DNA from 3 places in the Pseudomonas sp. Irchel s3a10 genome. Region 1 is predicted to be linked to each of the others. Evidence: predicted binding sites of a transcription regulator. Region 1 holds the regulator's gene; each other region holds the start of a gene.

Region 1 (4,095 bases):
TGACGGCGTTCAGCGAATCCAGCAGCTGTTCAAATTCGTTATCGGTGATGTCGCCCGAATCGCTCGAATCGCCTTCGACGACCAGTTCTTCGATCATCTCGGCCACTGGCGAAGCCGGTGCTTCGTCGGCCGTTTGCGGTTCGGCCAGACGCGCCAGCGCGGCCAGCAGTTCCGGGGTTGCAGCAGTGATCGGCGCACGTTCACGGACTTCGCTGAACATGCTGTTCACCGCGTCCAGTGCCTCAAGCACCACGTCCATCAGTTCTGCATCAACGCGACGCTCACCCTTGCGCAGGATGTCGAACACGTTTTCGGCGATGTGACAGCACTCCACCAGCTCGTTGAGCTGAAGGAAGCCGGCGCCCCCTTTTACAGTGTGGAAACCGCGAAAAATTGCGTTGAGCAGATCTGCGTCATCCGGGCGGCTTTCCAGCTCGACCAGTTGCTCGGACAGTTGCTCAAGAATCTCGCCGGCCTCAACCAGGAAATCCTGAAGGATCTCTTCATCGGCGCCGAAGCTCATTAATGGGGTGCTCCTACAGGTCTAAAAACCCAAAAAACCTAAAATTCCAAAACTCTAGAATCCGAGGCTGGATAACAAATCGTCCACATCGTCCTGACCGGACACAACGTCTTCTCGTTTATCGGCATGAATCTGCGGACCTTCACCCTGCGAGAGATGTTTTTGTGGATCTTTTTCTGCAAGCATCGCGGCACGGTCGTGTTCGATGCCCGCAAAGCGGTCAACCTGACTGGCCATGAGGACGAGTTTGAGCAAATTGCTTTCGACTTCGGTGACCAGTTGGGTCACACGCTTGATCACCTGACCTGTGAGGTCCTGGTAATCCTGAGCCAGCAGGATGTCGTTGAGGTTGCTCGACACCGCACGGTTGTCCGTGCTGCTGCGTGACAGAAAACCGTCGACCCGGCGCGCCAGTTCGCGGAACTCTTCAGCCCCGACTTCACGACGCATGAAGCGGCCCCAATCGGTGCTCAGGGCCTGGGCTTCTTCAGCCAGGCCATTGACCACCGGGGTGGCGCTTTCCACCAGATCCATGGTGCGGTTGGCCGCGGCTTCGGTCAGCTTGACCACATAGCCCAGGCGTTCGGTGGCGTCGGTGATTTGCGACACTTCCTCGGCCTGCGGCATGTGCGGATCGATCTGGAAATTGACGATCGCACTGTGCAGTTCGCGTGTGAGCTTGCCCACTTCCTGATACAGGCCGCGGTCACGGGTCTGATTGAGCTCATGGATCAGTTGCACAGCGTCGCCGAACCTGCCTTTTTCAAGGCTCTCGACCAGTTCGACCGCGTGTTTTTTCAGGGTCGACTCGAAATCGCCCTGTGAAGATTCGTTATGCTCCATAGCTCCCCCGCGCGTCATCAGCCGATGCGTTCGAAAATCTTCTCGATTTTGTCTTTCAACGCCTGAGCCGTGAAAGGTTTGACCACGTAGCCGTTCACACCGGCCTGAGCGGCCTCGATGATTTGCTCGCGCTTGGCTTCAGCGGTCACCATCAGCACGGGCAGATGCTTGAGTTTTTCATCGGCACGTACGTGGCGCAGCAAGTCGATACCGGTCATGCCCGGCATGTTCCAGTCCGTTACCAGAAAGTCGATGCTTCCGCTGTTGAGTACCGGAATGGCGGTAGTGCCATCGTCGGCCTCGACGGTATTGGTGAACCCAAGATCGCGCAGCAGGTTCTTGATGATCCGCCGCATCGTTGAGAAGTCATCAACGATGAGGATTTTCATGTCTTTGTTCAATTCGACCTCCAAGCAGTCTTAAACGCGCCCAGCACCTGGACGCGCCACTTCAATCAATCCGGCAAAGCACTCGATGACTGTCTGGAGCACAACAGAGCAAGACCGGTGCCGTTCATCACCGCACCAGCCTCGTTCGCAGTGTCCCCACACTGCCTTCAGCGCGCTCGCCACTCCCCCAAACGCCCCCGCAAACGGGCCGCGCACTGGCTGTGTAACTGGCTGACCCGCGATTCACTGACGCCAAGGACTTCACCGATTTCCTTGAGGTTCAGCTCTTCGTCGTAGTACAGCGCCAACACCAGTCGCTCACGCTCCGGCAAATTGGCAATCGCATCCGCCAGCGCCGCCTGGAAGCGTTCATCTTCCAGATCGCGTGACGGCTCAAGATGAGCACTGGCGCCATCCTCGTGCAGCCCTTCGTGTTCGCCGTCCTGCAACAGGTCGTCGAAACTGAACAGCCGGCTGCCCAGCGTGTCATTCAAAATCCCGTAGTAATCGTCGAGACTCAATTGGAGTTCGGCCGCAACCTCGTGATCTTTAGCATCACGTCCGGTTTTAGCTTCAATTGAGCGAATTGCGTCGCTGACCATACGGGTGTTGCGGTGAACCGAGCGTGGTGCCCAATCCCCTTTGCGCACTTCATCAAGCATCGCGCCGCGGATTCGAATGCCCGCGTACGTTTCGAAACTGGCGCCTTTGCTGGCGTCGTATTTGGTCGAGACTTCGAGCAGGCCGATCATCCCGGCCTGAATCAGGTCTTCAACCTGCACACTCGCCGGCAAGCGCGCCAGCAAGTGATAGGCAATGCGCTTGACCAGTGGCGCGTAACGCTCGATCAACTCGTACTGCGCGTCACGTGCCGACTTCTTGTAGTAGTTCATACCGCTCGCGGTCATAACACAGGCCCTGCTGTTTGCTGCACGAGGCGCTCGACGAAAAACTCAAGGTGACCGCGCGGGTTGGCAGGCAGCGGCCAGGTATCGACCTTCTGCGCGATCGCCTTGAACGCCAGCGCGCACTTGGAACGCGGAAAGGCTTCATAGACCGCTCGCTGCTTCTGCACTGCCTTGCGCACGCTTTCGTCGTACGGCACGGCACCGACGTATTGTAAGGCGACGTCGAGGAAGCGATCCGTGACCTTGGTCAACTTGGCGAACAGGTTGCGCCCTTCCTGCGGGCTCTGCGCCATGTTGGCGAGGACGCGGAAGCGGTTCATGCCGTAGTCGCGGTTGAGCAGTTTGATCAGCGCGTAGGCGTCGGTGATCGAGGTCGGCTCGTCGCAGACCACCAGCAACACTTCCTGCGCGGCGCGGACAAAACTGACTACCGAGTCACCAATACCCGCAGCGGTGTCGATCACCAGCACATCGAGGTTGTCGCCGATGTCGCTGAAGGCCTGAATCAGACCGGCATGTTGCGCCGGGCTCAGGTGCACCATGCTTTGGGTGCCGGAAGCGGCCGGCACGATGCGGATCCCGCCGGGCCCCTGCAACAGCACGTCGCGCAGTTCGCAGCGGCCTTCGATCACGTCGGCCAGAGTGCGTTTGGGGGTCAGTCCCAGCAGAACGTCGACGTTCGCCAGCCCCAGGTCGGCGTCCAGCAGCATGACCCGACGGCCAAGCTCTGCCAGCGCCAGAGACAAGTTCACTGACACGTTAGTCTTGCCGACGCCACCTTTGCCGCCGGTCACCGCGATCACCTGTACGGGATGCATGCTGCCCATGTTATTTCTTTACCTTGTCTTGCATAGACGGAGGCCACATTACTGGCTGCGCGTTCTCAACCGGAACAATGCATGGCAGACCATCGATGTAGGTACAAAAACGGTTCATTACCTCAGCCAACCTGCTTGGTCGGGCTGTGGTAGATATCAGCGAACATGTCAGCCATGGCTTCTTCGCTGGGTTCTTCCTGCATTTGCACGCTGACGGCGCGGCTGACCAGTTGATGACGGCGCGGCAGATGCAGATCATCCGGAATCCGTGGGCCATCGGTCAGGTACGCGACCGGCAATTCATGACTGATCGCCAGGCTCAATACTTCGCCAAGACTGGCCGTCTCATCCAGTTTAGTCAGGATGCAGCCGGCAAGCCCGCAACGCTTGTAACTGTGGTACGCGGCGGTTAGAACCTGTTTCTGGCTGGTGGTTGCCAGCACCAGATAATTTTTTGAACGGATGCCACGCCCGGCCAGGCTTTCCAGCTGCATGCGCAGGGCCGGATCGCTGGCCTGCAAGCCGGCGGTATCGATCAGCACCACGCGTTTGCGCAGCAATGGATCCAACGCCTGCACCAGCGACTGGCCCGGATCAACGTGGGTCACCGGCAC
Region 2 (4,095 bases), on a different contig from region 1:
CAGTGATCTGAATTTCTTCATCGATGCCTATCGTGAAGAAGTATCGAGCAAGCGCTCGATGACGCTGGATTCGAGCAACGAATCCTTCAGCGGCACCTATAAGCGCAACGCCGATCTGTTCCATGAACAACTGAAAAACCGGATTCGGCGCGGGTTCTGAAGCCGCACGACAGCCACAAAAAAGCCGACATCACTGTCGGCTTTTTTGTCGGTCACTGCTTCGGCGCGGGGGCCGGCGCAGCAGCTGGTGGAGCTGTTGGCGCTGGCGCCGCAGTCCCCGGCGCGGCCGGTTTCGGTGCGGCGTCGTCGAACAGGTTCAAGCGTTCGCGCAACTCGTGTGCCGGCACCGGTTGCTGATCCGCCGGCAGCGCGTTCGGATCGACCGGCGTCGCCGGAGCGGCGCCGTTCTGACCTTCGGCGGCGGGCTTGGCCGCGTCGGCACCTTGCGAACCTTCGATGGCGGCCTGGGCCTTTTTGGTCAGGACCACGATGTCGATGCGGCGGTTGACCGGATTGAACGGGTTTTCCTTGTCGAACAGCGCCGACGAGGCATAACCGACAACCCGCGCCACCTGCGAATCCGGATAGCTGCCGGCCACCAGCGCACGCCGTGCAGCGTTGGCACGGTTGGCCGAGAGCTCCCAGTTGCCGAAATCGCCGGTGCCGATATACGGCTTGGCGTCGGTGTGGCCGCTGATGCTGATCTTGTTCGGCACCGCTTTGATGGTGTCGGCCATGGCCAGCAGGATGTCTTCGAAGTACGGCTTCAGACGTGCGGAACCTGAGTCAAACATCGGCCGGTTTTCCGCGTCCATGATCTGGATGCGCAAGCCGTTCGGGGTGATCTCGAACAGGATCTGATCCTTGAACTTCTGCAACTGCGGGTTCTCGTCGACCTTGTTCTGCAGTTCTTGCAGCAACAGCTCCAGGCGTTCTTTCTCGACCTGTTCGGCCATGCCTTCGACCTGCTCGGTGTCGACCGTGACCTTGTCCGGTTGCGGCTGGGATTTCACCTCAGGGTTGAGGGTGTTTTCCGGTGCCAGGGTCGGCGTGCCGCCCAGATCAATGATGTACGGCGTGCCGCTTTCGGAGAAGCCGACCGGATCCTTGAAGTAACCGGCGATGGCGATCTTCTGCTCCGGTGTCGCGGTGGACAGCAGCCACAACACCAGGAAGAACGCCATCATCGCCGTGGCGAAGTCGGCGAAGGCGATTTTCCACGCCCCGCCGTGGTGCCCACCGGCTATGCGCTTGACGCGCTTGATGATTATCGGCTGATTATTTTCCATGGCTTAGCGACCGCGAACGGCTTGTTCCAGCTCGGCAAAGCTTGGACGGTGCGCCGGGTACAGAACCTTGCGCCCGAACTCCACGGCCAGCGATGGCGGCATGCCGGAAGCCGAAGCCACCAGCGAGGCCTTGATGGCCTCGTAGACGTTCAGTTCTTCCTTGGCATCGTGCGCCAGGGAATGCGCCAACGGCCCGAAGAAACCGTAGGCCGCGAGAATACCGAAGAAGGTACCGACCAGTGCCGCACCCACGTGCAGGCCGATGGATTTCTGATCGCCTTCACCCAGCGACGCCATGGTCACCACGATACCCAATACCGCCGCAACGATACCGAAACCGGGCATGGCGTCGGCAATGCCGTTCACCGCATGGGACGGGTGCTCGAGGTCTTCCTTAAGGCTGTAGAGTTCCATGTCGAACAGGCCTTCCAGCTCATGCGGAGCCATGTTGCCGGAGGACATGATGCGCAGGTAATCGCAGATGAACGCGGTCATGCGCTCGTCTTTGAGCACGGCCGGGTACTTGGCGAAGATCGGGCTCGCGGCAGCGTCTTCGATATCGCCTTCGATGGCCATCATGCCTTCGCGGCGGCTCTTGTTGAGGATCTCGTAGATCAGGCCGAGCACTTCCAGATAGAACGTGTGGCTGAAGCGCGAACTGAACATGCTCAGGGATTTCTTGAGCACGTGCATCGTCATGTAACCGGGGTTGGCCTGGAGGAATGCACCGAGGGCCGCACCGCCGATGATCATCACCTCGAAGGGCTGGATCAGGGCGGCAATCTTGCCGTGGGAGAGCACGTATCCGCCGAGCACGCTCGCGAATACGACGATGATGCCGATAATTTTAGCCATAGGTAGAAAGTACTTATTTAAGTCGGGTTCAAGGTCATATTCGGAAGTTAAAAAATCTCTTCTTCTACTTATCGGCAAAACTGCGCCAGACTATAGCCAGTTCAGGCGAAAAGCCAATTTAGCCCATGCCGGGCGCGTCTACAGTCAGTGAAGATCTCGTCCAGACATGGCTAATGAAACGAACGTCCCACACGCAAAACCGACCACGCTCGAGGGCTGGGTCAAACTGCTCGATGGCGTGCGCCTGCCCGTGCCGCAAGAGGCTCACGACAAGGTTTGCCGGGCGATCCGCGACAACCGCAGCTCGCTGCGCGATATCGCCGACCTGATGCAGGACAGCCCGGCGCTGGCCTTGAGCATCATTCGTGAGGCAAATCGTCACACCCACGGCACCATGGCCGCTCCGGCGGAAAATCTCGAGGTGGCGATCAACCGCCTGGGCCTGGCGCGTACCGAAGAACTGCTCGCGCGTCTGCCCGTCGAACCGCAGATGCAGATCCCCAAGGCCCTGCGCCAACTGCAAATGATCAGCCAGCACGCGACGCAACAGGCCAACGGTTTTTTTGCCAGTCGCCTGGCGCGCCTGTGGCAGGACATTCACTGGGGCAGCCTGTTGTTTCTCTCGCCGTTATGGCCGCTGGCGCTGACGTTTCCCGAATTGCTCGAAGAGTGGGAGCTGCGGGTTATCCACAAGGGCGAATCGGCGCGCACGGTCGAGAAGCAATTGTTTGGCGTGCGCCTGCTGAAGATCGCCGAAGCGCTGGTGCAAGTCTGGCACCTGCCGATCTGGGTGCAGCAGGGCTATAAACTGCTGCTCAGCGAACAGCGCGAACTGGTGAAAGTACTGCGCATCGCCCGCGACAGCGAACATCCGTTGCGCCAGCAGAATCGCCTCGACGACGATCCCACCCTGCGCCGCTGGCTCAACCAGCCGGCCAACACCGTGTTGCTGGCCAACGGCCTGGCGCTGTCGGCGCAACAGGCCTGGGACAGTCCGCACAGCGAGCGCTGGCAGTACCTGACCAGCCTTTATCTGCAAATCTCGATGGACGAAGTGCAGCAGCAGTTGCACCAGCAAGCCGCCAATAGTGCGCGCCAGCATGCCATGCCCGATCTGTGGCACCCGGCGGTGTCGTTATTATGGCCATGGGGCACCCATCGCTTGCCGGCCGGGATGCTGCCGGCGGCGGCACCGAATGCCGAGGATCTGACGCAGTGGCGCCGGCAATGCGCCGAACTGCTGGCCGAGCCGAGCCGCTTCACCAATGCCATGAGCCTGACCGTCGCCGCCCGTGATGCGCTGGTCGCCAGCGGCATGCGTCGGGTGATGCTTCTGATGGCCGACCGCACGCAATCGAATCTGCGGGTGCACCAGACCTTCGGCCTGCCGAAGGAAGCAGCCGCGCTGAATTTTGTCGTCAGTCAGAGCAAAGTCCTGCAACGGTTGCTCGCGCAGCAGGCACAGGTGCGGATCAACCCCGAGAACAACGCACAGTTTTCCGCATTGTTGCCGCCGGGCCTGCGTGCGCTGTTCCGTGGCGAGCATCTGTTCCTGCGCTCGCTGGTCAATAACGGCCGGGTGATCATGATCGTCGTCGCCGACCAAGGCGGCGGACCGTTCGCCGACATCACCGTGCAAGCCTTTGGCAAAACCGCGCAGTGCATCGAAAAAGCCCTGCACAGCTTTAGCAGCCGTGGCCGATGAGGCTGCGCTACAATCCCCCCCTTTGTGCTCTGGAGACCTCACATGTCTGACTTCTCTGGCTTGCCGCTCGTCATCGAGCCGAGCGACCTGCTCTCGCGTCTCGATTCCCCTGAACTGATTCTGGTGGATCTGACCAGCCCTGCCCGTTATGCCGAAGGTCACCTTCCCGGCGCACGCTTTGTCGACCCCAAGCGCACCCAGCTCGGCCAGCCACCGGCGCCGGGGCTGCTGCCGGCCAAAGCCGAT
Region 3 (4,095 bases), on a different contig from region 1:
ACTGGCTGACGCGGCTGCGCGGCCATCGACAGTTGTGCGCAGTGGGCGAGATCGGTCTGGATTACTTCATCGAGACCCTCGACCGCGAACGCCAGCAGGCGCTGTTCGAGGCGCAGCTGCAACTGGCGGCAGATTTCGAACTGCCGGCGTTGATCCACGTCCGCCGCAGCCACGCGGCGGTGATCGCCACGCTCAAACGCTTCAAGCTCAAACGCGCCGGGATCATCCACGCCTTCGCCGGTAGCCGCGAAGAAGCACGCGAATACATCAAGCTCGGTTTCAAACTGGGGCTGGGTGGTGCGCCGACCTGGCCACAGGCGTTGCGCATGCATCGGGTGCTGGCAGAGTTGCCGCTGGACTCGATCGTGCTCGAAACCGATTCTCCGGACATGGCGCCGGCGATGTATCCAGGTGTGCGCAACACTCCCGCGCACCTGCCGGCGATTTGCGAGGCGTTGGCCCAGCTGATGAATATCAGCCCACAACAACTGGCTGCCGCCAGTACCGCCAACAGTTGTGAAATCTTCGGTTGGTAATCCATACCCCCTGTGGGAGCGGGCTTGCTCGCGAAAGCGGCGTGCCAGTCGGCATAGTCGTTGACTGATACACCGCTTTCGCGAGCAAGCCCGCTCCCACATTTCGATCTGCGGGTGTCAGACCCGGAACGCGCTGATCAGCTGCTTGAGTTCCACCACCTGCGCCGACAGTGCCCGGCTGGCGTCCTCGGTCTGGTGCGCCCCTTGGGCCGTGCGCTCGCCGGCGCGGTTGATCTCGACGATGTTCTGGTCGATGTCATGGGCCACGGCGGTCTGTTGCTCCACGGCAGCAGCGATCTGCTGGTTCTGATCAACGATCATGCCTACCGCGCCGAGGATGTTTTCCAGCGCCTGCTGGACCTTTTCCGACTGCCCGACCGTGCCGTTGGCCATCTGATGGCTGACACCCATGGCTTTCACCGCCGCGCCGACGCCGCCATGCAGTTTGGCGATCATCTGCTCGATTTCTTCGGTCGATTGTTGGGTGCGTTTGGCCAAGGTGCGCACTTCATCCGCCACCACCGCAAATCCTCGGCCCTGCTCGCCGGCGCGAGCCGCTTCGATGGCAGCGTTGAGCGCCAGCAGGTTGGTCTGCTCGGCAATGCTCTTGATCACTTCCAGCACGCGGCTGATCGACTGGCTGTCGCTGGCCAACTGGTTGATCACCAGCACCGATTGATCGATCTCGCTGGCCAGCGCGGTAATGCTGCCCTGCTGCGCCTCGACCAGCCCGCGACCGCTAATGGTCTCATCGTTGACGCTGTGCGCGCTGCTCACCGCTGCCGCCGCGCTGCGTGCAACTTCCAGCGAGGTCGCCGACATCTGGTTCATCGCCGTCGCCACTTGCTCTATCTGCGTGCGCTGCCCGGCCACTGCCTGATTGCTTTGCGCAGACACGGTTTCCACCTGCCCGGCCTGGCGCTCGACCTCAGCCACGGTCTGCCCGACCCGCTCGATCAGGTCGTGGATTTTCCTCACGGTGCCGTTGAACACCTCCCCCAGCTCACCCAATTCATCGCGGCTGTTGGCCTTGAAATTGACCGTCATATCGCCAGCCGCGACCTTGTCCATCATCGCGCCCAGGCGCTTGAGCGTGGTGCGGGTCGAGGCGTAGAAACCACCGTAGAGATAGAAAATCAGCACGAACACCACCGCCAGCGCCACCGCCTGCAACACCATGTGCGTGCGGTTTTGCGCCAGGCGCTGCTGCAATTGGGTATCGAGGAATTTCAGCGTCGCGTCGTTGAGTTGATAGGTCGTGTCCATCAGCGCGGTGACCTGGTCATAGAACGCCTGCCACGGGGTATCGAGGGTCTCGGCCATCACGACTTTCGCTTCAAACAGTTCACTGGTCTGTTTGAGCGAAGCCTTGCTGCTGTCGGCCGGCGCGCTGAGGCTGGCGCGCGCGGCTTTGCTGGAGTCGAGGGCGTCCTGCAATTTCAACGCGTATTCGGCCTGGAGCTTTTCGATCTGCGCCAGCAACTCGTCGAAACGGCTGCTCGACGAACTGTTGAGAAAGCCTTGCCCCAACGAATACGAACCGATGGCCCGACCCTCGCCCAAGGTCTGAGTCACGGCCGGGGTGATATGGGTGAGCAGCTCGCTGAGCTGGCGGATGTCGCTCTGGTTGTCGCGGCTAAGACCGGCCTGACTGGTGACGATCTGGCTGAAGATCTGCGCGTTGCCGAGCAGCTTGCCGATCATCGCGCTTTTGCTTTGCAGGGAGCTTTCCGCCTGCTGGGCCTTGAACGCGCTGATCATTTCATCGCGTTTGCCGTCGAACAGTTTGATCTGCTCGGGAGCGTCGGTCATCGCTTGCAGACCTTGCAGACGCGCCAGCACGGTTTGCTCCAGGCTGCTGATCTGCGCTTCGAGGTTGTCGGCTTTGCCGGACTGACCGAGGGTGACGTTGATCTGCACCAGATTGTTCAGCGTCTCCAGGTCCCGGCGCAGGCTCAGGCTGCTACCCAGCAGATCGAGGCTCTGCAATTCGATCCGGGTGCCCTGGAATTCGCGATAGGAATCGCGCACCAGATAGAAATTGGTCACCAGCATCGGCACCAGGAACAGCACGCTGATCAGGCTGAACTTCATGCCGAAGCTCAGACGGTTCATCAGCGAGACGGCGGGATAGAGCAAGCTCTTCACTGGAAGTCTCCCTTGGTTTTTCTTGTTTTTATTGGCAGGCGCAGGGCGACAGCAGATAGCCACTATCGGGCGCTGTCTCTGTATAGCTCAAATCGGCGGGAGGTTTTGTAACTTAAGGTTAACGGCTATCTGGGGCAGATCGCTCACCTTGTGGCGAGGGAGCTTGCTCCCGCTCGGCTGCGCAGCAGACGCAAATCGCTTGGACGCGTCGTTTATGATGAACAGCGAGGGCGGCTTCGCCACCCAGCGGGAGCAAGCTCCCTCGCCACAATGAATTTCACCGAGGGTTCAGTGGATCAGCACTGTCCACAAGGCAAACCCGGCATACCACAGCACCGCCGCGCGCAGCAGCAGTTCCCACAGGCAATCGAGGGTGTTGATGCCTTCAGGCCCGACCACCGGCGGCGGGATCTCAGCGGCTGCCAGCCCGACCTTGTTGATCAGTTGCGCGGCGCTGATGTTCCAGTTCAGCAGCTCATGCAACATCACCCGGCTGACCGCGACGAAGTTGCCGACCAGTGCAAGGCTGGCAGCCAGCAGGCGCACCGGCAACCAGTCAAAAGCGTGACGTAACTGGCCGGCACGTTCGGCGAGCGCCGGGTTCTGGCTGTTTTCTTCAGCCAATGCCAGCAAGCGATAAGCCAGCGCCGCCACTGGACCGAGCACGAAGTACCAGAAAATCACCGCGAAAAAGCTCTGATAGGCCTGCCACAACAGGTGACCCTGAACCCGGTCCAGCAACTGCTCGCCGCTGTCGGCGCAGATGTTCAGATCACGCTTGGCCACATGCGCTGCCGCTTGCAGGTCTTCACGACGCCAGGCGTCACGAAACGGCCCGAGGCCGCCGAGCAGATCACCGCGCCCCAAAGCGTAAATCACCACCAGCAAATGCACCGGCAAGGCCAGCAAACCGTACGCCACGGGCTCCAGCACCAGCAGCAACAGGCCGAGCAGTGCCACCGGCAGCAACACCAGAATCGTCAGCACCAGCCATGGTCGCTGGGCCAGGCGCGCGCTGGTTTCGAGTTTGTGCAGTTCGCGGATCCATCCGCCATCGCGTTGAACCCGATGGCGCAGGGCCGAGAACTTCTCGATCCACACCGCCAGCAGTAACACCAGAAAACTCATTGTCCTTCCTCTTGTACCAGGGCTGCGCGGTAACGCGCCCAGTCGAATGCCGGGCCAGGATCGGTCTTGCGCCCGGGTGCGATGTCGCTGTGCCCGCAGATGCGGGCGCCGGTGATGGCCGGAAATGCTGTTTGCAGCTGACGCGTCAGCGTGATCAACGCCTGATACTGCGCATCGGTAAAGGGCAGATCATCAGTGCCTTCGAGCTCGATGCCCACGGAAAAATCGTTACAGGTTTCCCGGCCTTCGAACATCGACACGCCCGCATGCCACGCCCGCTCAA

What was found. Region 1 encodes FliA, which starts transcription of late flagellar genes. Its sites were predicted from a motif close to CTAAAGTTTNNNNNNNNNNNGCCGNTAA; they were not measured.
Region 2: a site for FliA is predicted at 2,213-2,240, ahead of motA (flagellar motor stator protein MotA). Genes of this name have one in related genera too.
Region 3: a site for FliA is predicted at 2,774-2,801, ahead of CKW11_RS24960 (methyl-accepting chemotaxis protein). Genes of this name have one in related genera too.

What each region holds. Positions count from the first base shown of each region.
Region 1 covers NZ_FYDR01000008.1:105,093-109,187, reverse strand. The annotation lists gene CKW11_RS22005 (chemotaxis protein CheA) at 1-523, opposite strand, end outside; gene CKW11_RS22000 (protein phosphatase CheZ) at 578-1,366, opposite strand; gene CKW11_RS21995 (chemotaxis response regulator CheY) at 1,384-1,755, opposite strand; gene fliA (RNA polymerase sigma factor FliA) at 1,923-2,663, opposite strand; gene fleN (flagellar synthesis regulator FleN) at 2,660-3,490, opposite strand; gene flhF (flagellar biosynthesis protein FlhF) at 3,604-4,095, opposite strand, start outside.
Region 2 covers NZ_FYDR01000004.1:429,211-433,305, reverse strand. The annotation lists gene CKW11_RS14840 (toll/interleukin-1 receptor domain-containing protein) at 1-160, shown strand, start outside; gene motB (flagellar motor protein MotB) at 213-1,289, opposite strand; gene motA (flagellar motor stator protein MotA) at 1,293-2,144, opposite strand; gene CKW11_RS14825 (HDOD domain-containing protein) at 2,311-3,849, shown strand; gene rhdA (thiosulfate sulfurtransferase) at 3,892-4,095, shown strand, end outside.
Region 3 covers NZ_FYDR01000012.1:24,127-28,221, forward strand. The annotation lists gene CKW11_RS24955 (TatD family hydrolase) at 1-536, shown strand, start outside; gene CKW11_RS24960 (methyl-accepting chemotaxis protein) at 654-2,684, opposite strand; gene ampE (regulatory signaling modulator protein AmpE) at 2,973-3,812, opposite strand; gene ampD (1,6-anhydro-N-acetylmuramyl-L-alanine amidase AmpD) at 3,809-4,095, opposite strand, start outside.